3 regions of the Clostridium chromiireducens genome follow, and region 3 is predicted to be linked to each of the others. Evidence: riboswitches for the same ligand, from Rfam matches in the RefSeq annotation. Region 3 holds a riboswitch; each other region holds the start of a gene.
The links. A riboswitch is a leader RNA that binds a small molecule or an ion and turns the genes downstream of it on or off. The one in region 3 is predicted to bind S-adenosylmethionine.

Region 1 (4,333 bases), on a different contig from region 3:
ACATCTTTACCTAAATCTATCATTTCATAGCCATAGTTTTCTAATATTACTTTTACTATATTCTTTCCTATATCATGAATGTCACCTTTTACTGTAGCTACTATTATTTTGCCTTTTGAGATAGATTTAGCATTACTCTTTACTATTTCAGCCTTTAAAATACTAAAAGAGTTTTTTACGGTTTCAGCAGCTTGAATTAATTGTGGCAAGAAAAGTTCTCCCTTTTCATACTTGTTTCCTACTTCATCTAAAGCTGGAATTAAATATTCATTCACTATTTCAAGCTCTTTTTTGACTTTTAAGAGTTCTATTGTAGCTTGTTTCGCTTCTTCTTTCAACCCTTTGATAACAATGTATTTTAAATCATGTTCTACATTTACATTATTACTTGAAGTATTCTTTCCTGCTCCGCCACCTTTAGCAGTAACTGCTGTTGATACTTCAACATTAGCATAGTTATTAATATATACTTCGGCTCCTTTATCATAATTGTATAGTACATTATAAGAATCAATGACTCTAGTCATTCCACTTACATTTGGATTAATTATAGGTAAATCCAATCCATTTGCGAGAGCTAATGCTAAGAAAGTTTCATTAATTAATTCCCTATTTGGAAGACCAAAAGATATATTAGAAACTCCCAGTACTGTTTTTGCGCCCAAGTTTTCTTTAACCATTCTCACAGCCTTCAATGTTTCCTGAACTTCTTTCTGTTGTGCAGAAACAGTTAATACTAAACAATCTATAAATACATCTTCTTTCCTAATTCCATAATGCGCTGCTCTATCAATTATTTTTTTAGCAATTTCAAATCTTTCTTCAGCCTTTGCTGGAATTCCTCTCTCATCTAAAGTCAAACCGACAACACTAGCTCCATATTTTTTTACTAGAGGTAGTATTCTATCTAAGACTTCATCTTCACCATTTACAGAATTTAAGATAGGCTTCCCATTATAATATCTAAGTCCCGTTTCTATAGCTTTATGATCTGAAGAATCTATTTGAAGTGGTGTATCCATTATTCCTTGAATTTCTTTTATAACCCTATGCATCATAGTAGGTTCATCAATTTCAGGTAATCCAACATTTACATCTAAAATATGTGCCCCCGCCTCAATTTGAGAAACAGCTTGGTTTAATATATAATCAAAATCTCCATTTTTTAGTGCCTCTTTAAATATCTTTTTACCAGTTGGATTAATTCGTTCACCTATTATTCTAACACGATCTATTCTCACAACTTTTGAAGGCGTACATACTGCTGAATAATAACTTCTTTCTACAGCTGTAAGTTTTTTGTCTTTTACTCTTAAGTTCAATTCCTTTATATAATCTGGAGTTGTTCCACAACATCCTCCAATAACTCTGACCCCCGAGTCAATAAAGCTGCATAATGTGTCTGCAAATTCTTCTTTTGTAACATCATATTTAGTTTCATTTCCTATTGATAGCGTTGGAAGTCCTGCATTAGGCTGAACCATAACTGGAATATGTGCCAAATTACATATTTCCTCTATAACAGGTTTCAATTGCTTTGGCCCTAATGAGCAGTTTACTCCTAGTGCATCTACCCCTAATCCTTCTAGTACAAGTACCATGGCTTCTGGAGAACATCCTGTAAATGTTCTTAAATTCTCTTCAAAGGTCATTGTACAAAATACAGGTAAGTCTGAGTTTTCTTTTGCTGCAAGTATTGCAGCCTTAAGCTCATATAAATCGGTCATCGTCTCAATTAGAACTATATCAACACCCGATTTAGCACCTTGAACCACTTGACGTTTGAAAATTTCATATGCTCTATCAAAACTCAAAGTCCCCATTGGTTCCAAAAGTTCTCCAATTGGTCCAATATCTAAAGCAATGTAGGTATTACTATCTCCTTTTGCTTTTCGTGCAATCTTTACTGCAGCATCTACAGCCACCTCTACTTCAAGATTACAAAGCTTCAACTTAAGTTCATTAGCACCAAAAGTATTAGTTGTAATTACATTTGCACCACTTTCTATATATTCCCTATGAATTTCTTCTATTATATCTGGTTCTTTTATATTTAATAGTTCAGGATTTTCACCTAGTTTTAATCCCTTTTTCTGAAGCATAGTCCCCATTGCTCCATCAAATATTAATATATTATCTTTTATATATTCCTTAAGCCCCACAATTTTCGCCCTCTCTTCTAAAACTGCAATTTTGATAATTATTACATTCTTCACAGCTCTTTTTTTTCTTTTTTATTCCATTCTCTACTATTCCTATTATAGCTGTAACAGATTTCCTAGGAAATAATAAATTATTTTCTGATACAGTAAGTCCAATCTTTTTCTGTGCATCCAAAGCTCTTAAAAAACTATTTTGAACATCTAAGGGTAAATCACCATAACCTGGACTATACCTAAAAGTTATATCCATACCTTCCAATGCGGCTTTTTCTTTAACATCATTCTCAACTATGTCACAAACTTCTTCTACCGCAGTAGTAGCACAAGCATCTAATATAAGCGCTCTCGTTAGATCAATCTTTTCATATAATCTTGTCTTTTTCTCTACTTCATTTCCTAAGGTTACTGCCATTAATACACATACCTTAGAATTGCTTAAATGTTCTTTTATATCCTTGCCTTTTAAGACTAAATTTGTAGTTATAACCTCTACACCTTCATCATTCTGATGTATATCTTTATAATTATAGACAACTCTAGGATTTATAATTTTTTTAATCTCTTCTCTGCATTCATCAATTATTGAAATCATCTTTTCATCTATATCTTGCCCTTTATACCCCAGGTACCTTAGCACTTCATCTCTGTTTATCTGTAGTTCATAAGCCCCCATTTGTTCACCACCTTATTGCTAAAATATAAATATGTACTTACATAAAGTTATAAAAAAAAGCCTAAAGGCATTCCTCTAGGCTTAAAACTTCCTAAAACACCTTATCTTTCAGTTCTTACACTGCTGGATTTAGCACCAAGTATACTTCAAAAAAATAAACCGGTTGCTGGGTTTCACAGGGCCAGTCCCTCCACCACTCTTGATAAGTTCTTATATTTAGTGATTATATATTATAAAATATAGTTTGTAAAGATTTTATTTTTCATAGTCTAAATTAAAATATAAACAAGTGCTCTAATTTTGATCAATATATAATTTGTTTTATTTCTTACATGGTTTATTGTTTTACTAACAAAAGAATTATAGAAAATATACTAAAAGTTAAACTTATGAGCATGATATAATTTATAACTTGTACAGTTGTAAAACCTTTTTCTTCCAACCTAAAATGTATTTGACTTCTATCTGCCTGATACACCGGTTTACCTTCCGAAAATCTTTTAAATATAACAAATAAATTATCAAATATTGGAACAGCCAAAGCTAATATTGGTATAAATAAACTCATAACTGTAGCTTGTTTAAACGCACCGTCTAACGCAGTAATACTTAGAATAAATCCTAAAAAATTTGCTCCTGAATCACCCATGAATACTTTTGCTGGAAACTTATTGTAGTATAGAAATCCTAAAATTGTTCCACCCAATATTATAGATAATAATGCTGATTTACCTTGATCAAGTATAAGTGCTGCTAGAAAAAATGTTATCGCAGAAATTAATGACAAACCTCCTGCTAATCCATCCATTCCATCAGACCAATTGATTACAGTGGTAACTCCAAATATCCATGTTATTGTAAGTATAAATTGTATTGTTGAATTCAATTCTATATAAGAATTTGTAAAAGGATTTGTAAACCCTCTAAAAAAAATTCCTGCTTTAAATACAAGTATCGCTGATAACAATTGGATAACCAACCTTGGAAATATGGCAAATTCTTTTCCTTTTGACTTATACCAATCGTCTATTAGTCCAATTAATACTATCATTGTTGCTGCAACAAAAATTGCTAATTGTTTTTTCATATCATCATCTTTATAAAATATAAAATATGATATAAAAAAACCAATATATAAAGCTATCCCTCCACACAATGGTGTTGGAGCTTTATGTTGCTTTCTTTTATTTGGTTTATCTGTAAAATGTAATTTGTTAGCTAGTTTCATAAGAAATGGCATGATAATCAGTGCAATTGAAAGCGAAACTACCATCGCTAATATATAATCCATCTTTCCTACTCCTTAGTTAAGTCTTTAGAAGTAAATTATCCCCAAGTATTCCATAATGGCTTACTTCCTATTAGATTATACTATTAATGATATGTTATATCAATTACAAAATTATTAATGTTGCTGCCATCTCTTAAAATATTTAACCTCTATTATTCATTTATGTATCTATCTGACAAATAAAATTACAAAGTAAATTATCATAAT
Region 2 (4,333 bases), on a different contig from region 3:
ATAACCATAATACGAAAACTAAAATAGAATATAACGCATAGTTAAAGGTCTGATTGAATTGATATTCAATCAGACCTTATTTTTACTTTTATATTTCTTATTTTTCCATTGCTTCCTTAAATGACTCTATTAAATCGTCAATATCCTCAAGCCCAACAGATACTCTTATTAATGTATCTGTTATTCCAAGCTCTTCTCTCTCTTCTTTTGGTATTGATGCATGGCTCATCTTAGCTGGGTATGAAACTATAGTTTCAACACTACCTAAACTAACAGCTACAGCTACATTCTTTACGTTATTTAAGAATACTTTTGTTCTATCAAATGTTTTAAATTTAAAAGATAATACTGCCCCTGCTCCATCTGCTTGCTCTAGATGCAATTCTCTTCCTTCCATCGAAGGTAGTCCAAGATAGTACACCTTCTCAACTTCTTCTCTTGACTCAAGCCATTCGGCTAATTTTTGAGCACTTTTTTGAAGCGCATCTAACCTAACTTTTAATGTTTTTATACCTCTAACTAAAAGCCATGAGTCTTGTGGTCCAAGTACTGCACCAAAAGTATTTTGTATTTGATAAACTCTATCTCCTAATTCTTTTGTTTTAGTTACAACAAGACCTGCTATAACATCACTGTGTCCTCCAAGAAATTTAGTTGCGCTGTGTACAACGATATCTATACCAAGCTCAATAGGTCTTTGTAGATATGGTGACATAAATGTATTATCCACTATAGTTATCGCACCATTTTCTTTAGCTAATTTACTAGCTGCTCTTAAATCTGTAACTTTTAACAATGGATTTGAAGGTGTTTCTAAATAAAGTCCCTTAGTATTTTCTTTAAACGCTTTTTCTATCTCTTCAATATTTGACGCATCTACAAAAGTAAATTCGATATTAAATCTCGAGAATAATTTTGTAGTAGCTCTATACGTCCCTCCATATACATCTCCACAGATTATAACATGATCTCCTGATGAGAATATTGACAATACTGAACAAATAGCTGCCATCCCTGATGCAAATGCAAATCCACATTCACCACCTTCAAGCTCGGCTATCAATTTTTCTACCACATCTCTAGTTGGATTTCCTGATCTTGCATAATCATATTTTCCGAAATTCTCTATGTCAAATTGGTGAAATGTTGATGTTTGATATATCGGAGTGCTTACCGATCCTGTTGTAGGATCTATGTCTCCACTTGCATGTATTAATTTAGTTCCAAAATTCATATTTAACGCCCCATTCTTATTTTTATTGTTTCTTACTTTAAAGCTATATAATCTATTTTCCAATTGCATTTTCTAAATCTTTTATCAGATCATCTATATTTTCTATTCCAACTGATAATCTAAGTAAATACTCATCTACACCTAATCTTTTCTTTATATCTTCTGGAATTTCTGAATGGGTTTGAGTTATTGGATATGTTATTAGTGTTTCAACTCCACCCAAACTTTCTGCAAATCTTATTATTTTAACTCTTTCTAGAATATTCGGAATTAATTCTTTATCTTTTACTCTAAATGATAATGTTGCCCCAAAACCAGTTGATTGTCCTTTGTTTACTTCGTAACCCTCGAAATTCTCTAATCCTACATAATAAACTTTTTCTACCTTAGGGTTACTTTCTAAAAATTTTGCTATCTTTATTGTATTTTCTTGTGACCTTTCTAGTCTTATATGTAAAGTCTTTATCCCTCTTAAAATTAACCATGAATCAAATGGCGATAAAGTCGCACCTGTTGACATATGAATTCTCCTAAGCTTTTGTAGAATTTCTTCATCATTTGCTACAATAAATCCTGCCAATAAATCGTGATGTCCTCCTAAGAACTTCGTTCCACTGTGAACTACTAAATCAGCTCCCAATTCTAACGGCCTTTGATAGTAAGGAGTCAAGAAAGTATTATCCACAATTAACAATAAACCATTCTCTTTAGTTATCTCTGCCACCGCTCTTATGTCCGTTACCTTCATCATTGGATTAGAAGGAGTTTCTATAAGAATAGCCTTTGTATTTTCTTTAAGAGAATTTAATATATTCTGTGTATCTGTAGTATCAATAAATGTTGCTTCTAATCCAAAATCTCTAAAAATATCATCAAATAATCTATATGTGCCTCCATATAAATCATCAGACAAAATTATATGGTCTCCAGATTTAAACAAGTGTATACAGGCCGTAATTGCTGCAACTCCTGAGGAAAACCCTATTGCTGATTTGCCACCTTCTAAAACAGCTAATGTTTTTTCAGCTTCTTCTCGAGTAGGATTTTGAGCTCTTGCATAATCATACCCAGTACTATTATTAAGCCCATGATGTTTAAATGTGGCAGCTTGATATATTGGAAAGCTTATAGCGCCTGTAGCTTCATCTCCACCTGATATCCCACTGACTGCAATTGTTTCAAAAGATTTTTTTAAAGTCATTGTTTTGCCTCCTTTAATTTGTTTTGCTTAATGCATTCTTTATTGCTAATAACGTAGATAATAGTAATTAAAAAAGCCACTTCAAAAATAAGAAGTGACTTTGTAGCCATAACATAAGTTCTAATAAGACTTAATTCCTCTCATTTTTCAAGATATTCTCTTGCAGGATTTAGCACCAACGAAAAAACTTATATAAAATTTTTTTCAGGTTGCCGGGTTTCAAAGGGCCAGTCCCTCCACCACTCTTAATAAGATTAACTTATCCAGATATTTTTTTGTTAATACTAATTATACATAGTTACAGAGACTTGTCAATAAATATTAGTAAAAATATCGACTTTCTATGTCATTAAAATTATAGAATGTTTTTTTATACTTTGAAAATTCTTTTCAATAAAAGAGAAGATAGCCAAATTAGGTTTTCAATCAAACCATAGTGACTATCTTCTGAAACTAAATTCTACTTATGCATACTTGTATTAAATATGTGATTGAGATTTACTCATTATTATTTTTATAAACTTATTCGTATCTTAAGGCTTCAATCGGATCAAGGCTTGCCGCTTTTTTAGCTGGATAGTATCCAAAAAATACACCTATTGCCATTGAAAAAGTGAAACTTATTAAAATTGTTGGTACAGATATCGATATTGGTGATTTTAATACCAGACATGCAATTATTCCCATTCCAATTCCCAGTACTATTCCTATTGTACCACCAATTGTACATATTATGACCGACTCAGTTATGAATTGCATTTTTATATGGCTACTTTTAGCCCCAAGAGCCTTTCTTGTTCCTATTTCTCTTGTTCTTTCTGTAACAGATACAAGCATTATATTCATTACTCCAATTCCACCTACGAGTAATGCTATTGCTGCAATTACAGATATGCCCATGGATATCATACCAAGTACTGATGTAATTGATTCTGCTTCATTTTGAAGATTCATAACTTGCAATTCCCAATACTTATTATTTTTATATAACTTATCTGTATACTTCTTCATATCCTTAACAAATTTTTCTGAATCAACATTTGTATTTGGTTTAATCATAAAACCATAGTAATTTTTATTCTTCTGCTCTGCTTTTGCAGTAGTTATAGGAATATATAAGCTAGTTTGTATATCCTTTTCTTTTGCCGCGGTCCCTCCTCCTTGAAGAAATGATGGAGGCTGATATTTATATACTCCTACAATAACATAGGTTTCAATACTATCTTGTACATAGACCTTTATTTCTTTTCCTATAGGATCAGACTTTCCTTTAAAAATATTATTTACGAGTTTATCTGAAACTACTGCGCTTTTTTTCATGCCTTTAATATCTTTATCGGAAATGAATCTCCCACTAATCATCTTTACATTATTAACGTCTTTATATCCATCATTTACTCCTGTAGTCGTTATATTAGCATACACGTATCCATCTTTTACTTTTCCTTGTCCTGTATCCGAATCTATACTTATATTGCTAATTCTATCCGAAAACGCTTCCTTAATTGAGTTTATCTGCTCCAAAGTAATAAGGTCACTATCTTCTGGTGATTTACCCGAATATCCTCTGTCAGAACCATCTTCACTCTTTTCTCTTACCTGAACCATCATATTATTAGCACCTAGCTTATCTAACTCACCTGATACTTTTGCAGTTATCGCACTTCCGATGGATACAATTCCTATAACAGAAGATATTCCAATGATAATTCCAAGCATAGTTAATAGTGATCGCATTTTACTTGCCCTTATTCCTGCTACTGCAAGTAATATATTTTCTTTTATAAACATATCTTTTCACCATCTGGAAATTTTTTAACATACTTGTCATTATACTCTTCTGATACTATATTTCCATCCTTTAGCGTTATAATTCTTTCCGTTTCCTCTGCAAGCTC
Region 3 (4,333 bases):
TGGTTGCTGAAGATTCTGTAGAGTGTGTCGCTAAAGGAACTGGTAAAGTACTTAGTTACATAGACAAGTTGGATGGAGATGTAAACTCTCAGCAAATAGTGCTTATAGAATAGCAGAAAAATAACAGTCAAAATAAGTAATTTTGGCTGTTATTTTTTATGAAATTTTAAATGGTTGGGAATTGCCCGCGATTTAAGTTATAGGCTTCCATAAAAATTCTGGATATAATCTTAGCCATATCCATAATAAAAGAAAGTCTTATACTGCGAGAAAAGAAGAATTCGGCATTGTCGCTAGAGTCAACAATACCAATAACTGATGCAATTCCGACTTCTGGAAGCTCCTTGCCCACGCCTTTACCTGGATGTATTGCGTAATTTCTTATGCGAATTTCACCTATGTCGTCTTCATCACCCAAACAAGCATCAACGCCAATAATAGATGCATCAGGATGATTGGATTGTATTTCACTTAAGCGTTCATCTATATTTAAGGCGTGAATTGGAGAAGATAAGGTACCATAAACAGGTAGGGGGAAGAAATTCTCAGTTAGTATAGTTCCAACTAATGGACCAAGACAATCTCCAATGCATTTATCAGTACCAATGCAAACTATTACCGTATTTTCGGTGATATAATTTTTAATTTCTAAAGTTAGATTGTAATTAAATTTAAGATTAATATCTGGTTTCATCAAGAATATATACCCCCTTTATAGATATATATGAGGAATAGAAAGAAGATAGTATAAAAAAAATATAAATGGTAATTAATAGTAATAAAGGAGGTATTTATGAAGAAGTATTTAATAGGTTTATTTTTATTTATCACAGTAATAATGAATATTTATTTAGTATTTTACTGGGAACCACAGGGTCAAATGAGTGCAAAAAAAGAAGATGTTGAAACGGTGGTGTCATATACAAAATCAATATATAAAGTAAATAAAGGAAAAATATTGGAACAATTATCACCTGAAAATAAGAAAGAATTAGAACAAATAATGAAAAAACTATCAGCACTAGATATGGGAAGAATAAAAGAATATTATGAAGAACCTGATGAGGAAAAAGGAGTAATAAATGCTTTTAAGCTTTTAAAGAAGAGACTTTCGAGTGAGGATTACAATAAACTGGAACAACTAAGCTCTTCATTTTTAGATATAAAGAGAATAAATGAAAAAATAAAAAAATAATTAGATTACTATGTTAAATGGAAGTATGATGTAGAAATATGAAGTAATCCGGGGATAATTTCGCTAAAAAGAGTAATTATAGAGTTGAAATAAAATCACTTTGCAGATATACTAATCATTGTTGATTAGCAATACGACAAGTGCAACAAACAAAACAATATGGAGGAATTCCCGAGTGGCCAAAGGGGGCAGACTGTAAATCTGTTACGTTTCGTTTCGATGGTTCGAATCCATCTTCCTCCACCATTAAGATGGGCGCATAGCTCAGCTGGGAGAGCACCTGCCTTACAAGCAGGGGGTCACAGGTTCGAGCCCTGTTGTGCCCACCATCTTAAAAAATATAATCAAATAAACATGCTGGCATGGCTCAACGGTAGAGCAGCTGACTTGTAATCAGCAGGTTGTAGGTTCGATTCCTATTGCCAGCTCCAACAAAATAATATGGAGGAATTCCCGAGTGGCCAAAGGGGGCAGACTGTAAATCTGTTACGTTTCGTTTCGATGGTTCGAATCCATCTTCCTCCACCATTAAGATGGGCGCATAGCTCAGCTGGGAGAGCACCTGCCTTACAAGCAGGGGGTCACAGGTTCGAGCCCTGTTGTGCCCACCATCTTAAAAAATATAATCAAATAAACATGCTGGCATGGCTCAACGGTAGAGCAGCTGACTTGTAATCAGCAGGTTGTAGGTTCGATTCCTATTGCCAGCTCCAACAAAATAATATGGAGGAATTCCCGAGTGGCCAAAGGGGGCAGACTGTAAATCTGTTACGTTTCGTTTCGATGGTTCGAATCCATCTTCCTCCACCAAAAAGAATAAACATAGTTTATTCTTTTTTATTGAATATTAGCATAATAATAGATAGTTATAATATTGACTAATTATGGATGCTATGATAAAATATTTTTGAAAATTAAATTATGTAACTCTTATCAAGAGAGGTGGAGGGATAGGGCCCTGTGAAACCCGGCAACCTGTATTAATATAAGGTGCCAATTCCTGTAGATATTTCTACAAGATAAGAAAATGATTGTTAAAATCGCGCTCTTCTTATCGAAGAGCTTTTTTTATTTATCTGATGTCTAGCAACTGTAATGCTCCTAATCCCTATTAAGATTGTTGCTAACAGTGGAACGACCCTAGACGAGGCACCCCTTGAAGGTATAACTTCAACTAAGATTCAGATGAAGAATAAGCTCCACCTGAATCAAGTTTCACTTGATATAATTAAGTTTACGCATGCTTAATTATTAAAGTAAAAAATATTAGAAATCAATGGAGAAGAGTAATTTAATTTGGTTTATATTGTATTTAAAATATAATAAGTAGATATAAGTTTTTTAAAATAAAATAATATATGTATAAAATAAAATGATACATATATAAGTGAAGGAGAGAACAAAATGAGAAGATTATTTACTTCAGAATCAGTTACAGAAGGGCATCCAGATAAAATGTGTGACCAAATCTCTGATGCTATATTAGATGCTATTTTGACACAAGATCCACTTGCTAGAGTTGCTTGTGAAACATGCACTACTACAGGTATGGTTATGGTAATGGGAGAAATAACAACAAATTGTTATGTTGATATTCCAAAGGTAGTTAGACAAACAGTAAGAGAAATTGGATATGATAGAGCAAAATTCGGATTTGACTGTGATACTTGCTCAGTTATCACATCAATAGATGAACAATCAGCCGATATTGCAATGGGTGTTGATGAAGCTTTTGAATCAAGAAAAGGTGAAAAAGATGCAGTAGAGGCAGTTGGAGCTGGAGACCAAGGTATGATGTTTGGTTTTGCGACTAATGAAACAGAGGATTTTATGCCGCTTCCAGTATACATGGCTCATAAATTATCAAGAAGACTTACAGAAGTAAGAAAAGATGGTACTTTAAATTATTTAAGACCAGATGGTAAAACTCAAGTTACTGTTGAATATGAAGATAATGTACCTAAGAGAATAGATACTATAGTTATATCAACACAACATGATGAGAAAGTAACTTTAGAACAAATTCAAGAAGATCTTAAAAAGTATGTTATAGACGCTGTTGTTCCAGCAGAGTTATTAGATAGTGAAACTAGATATTTCATTAACCCAACAGGTAGATTTGTTGTTGGAGGCCCTCAAGGAGATTCAGGGTTAACAGGAAGAAAGATAATAGTTGATACATACGGTGGTTATGGTAGACACGGTGGCGGAGCTTTCTCTGGAAAAGATCCAACTAAGGTAGACAGATCAGCTGCTTATGCTGCAAGATGGGTAGCTAAGAATTTAGTTGCTGCAGGTGTTGCTGATAAACTTGAAATTCAATTAGCTTATGCAATTGGTGTTGCTAAACCAGTTTCAATTGAAGTGGAAACTTTTGGAACAGGAAAGATTGATGAAGATAAGATTGTTGAAATAGTGGAAAAAGTTTTTGATTTAAGACCAGGAGCTATAATTAGAGATCTTGACTTAAGAAGACCTATTTATAGACAAACAGCTGCTTATGGACATTTCGGTAGAAATGATCTTAATCTACCATGGGAACAATTAAATAAAGCTGAAGAAATAAAAAAATATATCTAAGCTTTAATTGTTACTAATTAAAGCGTAATTTAAATCACTAGAGTAACTTAAAAATAGTATAGATGTATTTATTAGCTGTCTTAAATTTATTTAGGACAGCTTTATTGCGTAATGAATTTTTAATTTTATTAAGAATTAGTTAATGTATGCTGTTGTTAGATATCTTTGAGACCGTCACTTTCAAATAAGTCTAATATTCATAAGAAATTATTATATTAGAATAATATTAACAAATTAATAGTGTTAAACTATTGTGCAATTTATTTGTGATATAATAAAAAAAGAAATAAATCTAAAGTTAAATTTTATTCTTAGCAGTTTAAATAAACATAAAAAGTTTGGAGAGATTCTATGGAAGTTCTAAATGGTTTTGTAGAAAGCATTGTATTTAAAAGTGAGGATACTGGTTATGTAGTTTGTAGGATTAGGAATGAGAAAAATTTAATTAATGCTGTTGGAACTGTTCCGTTTTTGAAGGAAGGACAGAATGTAAAATTAACAGGATACTGGACAGTGCATAAGCAGTTTGGTAATCAATTTAATATTCAAGATTATGAA

Region 1: linked by a shared signal. The riboswitch ahead of D2A34_RS08940 (vitamin B12 dependent-methionine synthase activation domain-containing protein) and the one ahead of metK (methionine adenosyltransferase) in region 3 are both predicted to bind S-adenosylmethionine.
Region 2: linked by a shared signal. The riboswitch ahead of D2A34_RS21175 (trans-sulfuration enzyme family protein) and the one ahead of metK (methionine adenosyltransferase) in region 3 are both predicted to bind S-adenosylmethionine.

What each region holds. Positions count from the first base shown of each region.
Region 1 covers NZ_QXDJ01000002.1:786,108-790,440, reverse strand. Annotated here, with positions in the region: gene D2A34_RS08945 (homocysteine S-methyltransferase family protein) at 1-2,162, opposite strand, end outside; gene D2A34_RS08940 (vitamin B12 dependent-methionine synthase activation domain-containing protein) at 2,152-2,835, opposite strand; SAM riboswitch class I at 2,934-3,044, opposite strand; gene D2A34_RS08935 (MraY family glycosyltransferase) at 3,173-4,126, opposite strand; gene D2A34_RS08930 (DUF1646 family protein) at 4,295-4,333, opposite strand, start outside.
Region 2 covers NZ_QXDJ01000006.1:117,375-121,707, reverse strand. Annotated here, with positions in the region: gene D2A34_RS21185 (MarR family transcriptional regulator) at 1-27, shown strand, start outside; gene D2A34_RS21180 (trans-sulfuration enzyme family protein) at 98-1,234, opposite strand; gene D2A34_RS21175 (trans-sulfuration enzyme family protein) at 1,287-2,435, opposite strand; SAM riboswitch class I at 2,573-2,690, opposite strand; gene D2A34_RS21170 (ABC transporter permease) at 2,958-4,226, opposite strand; gene D2A34_RS21165 (ABC transporter ATP-binding protein) at 4,217-4,333, opposite strand, start outside.
Region 3 covers NZ_QXDJ01000007.1:70,843-75,175, forward strand. Annotated here, with positions in the region: gene mreB (rod shape-determining protein) at 1-113, shown strand, start outside; gene yyaC (spore protease YyaC) at 167-697, opposite strand; gene D2A34_RS22395 (hypothetical protein) at 794-1,195, shown strand; tRNA gene D2A34_RS22400 (tRNA-Tyr) at 1,357-1,441, shown strand; tRNA gene D2A34_RS22405 (tRNA-Val) at 1,449-1,524, shown strand; tRNA gene D2A34_RS22410 (tRNA-Thr) at 1,552-1,626, shown strand; tRNA gene D2A34_RS22415 (tRNA-Tyr) at 1,639-1,723, shown strand; tRNA gene D2A34_RS22420 (tRNA-Val) at 1,731-1,806, shown strand; tRNA gene D2A34_RS22425 (tRNA-Thr) at 1,834-1,908, shown strand; tRNA gene D2A34_RS22430 (tRNA-Tyr) at 1,921-2,005, shown strand; SAM riboswitch class I at 2,123-2,221, shown strand; gene metK (methionine adenosyltransferase) at 2,600-3,775, shown strand; gene recD2 (SF1B family DNA helicase RecD2) at 4,127-4,333, shown strand, end outside.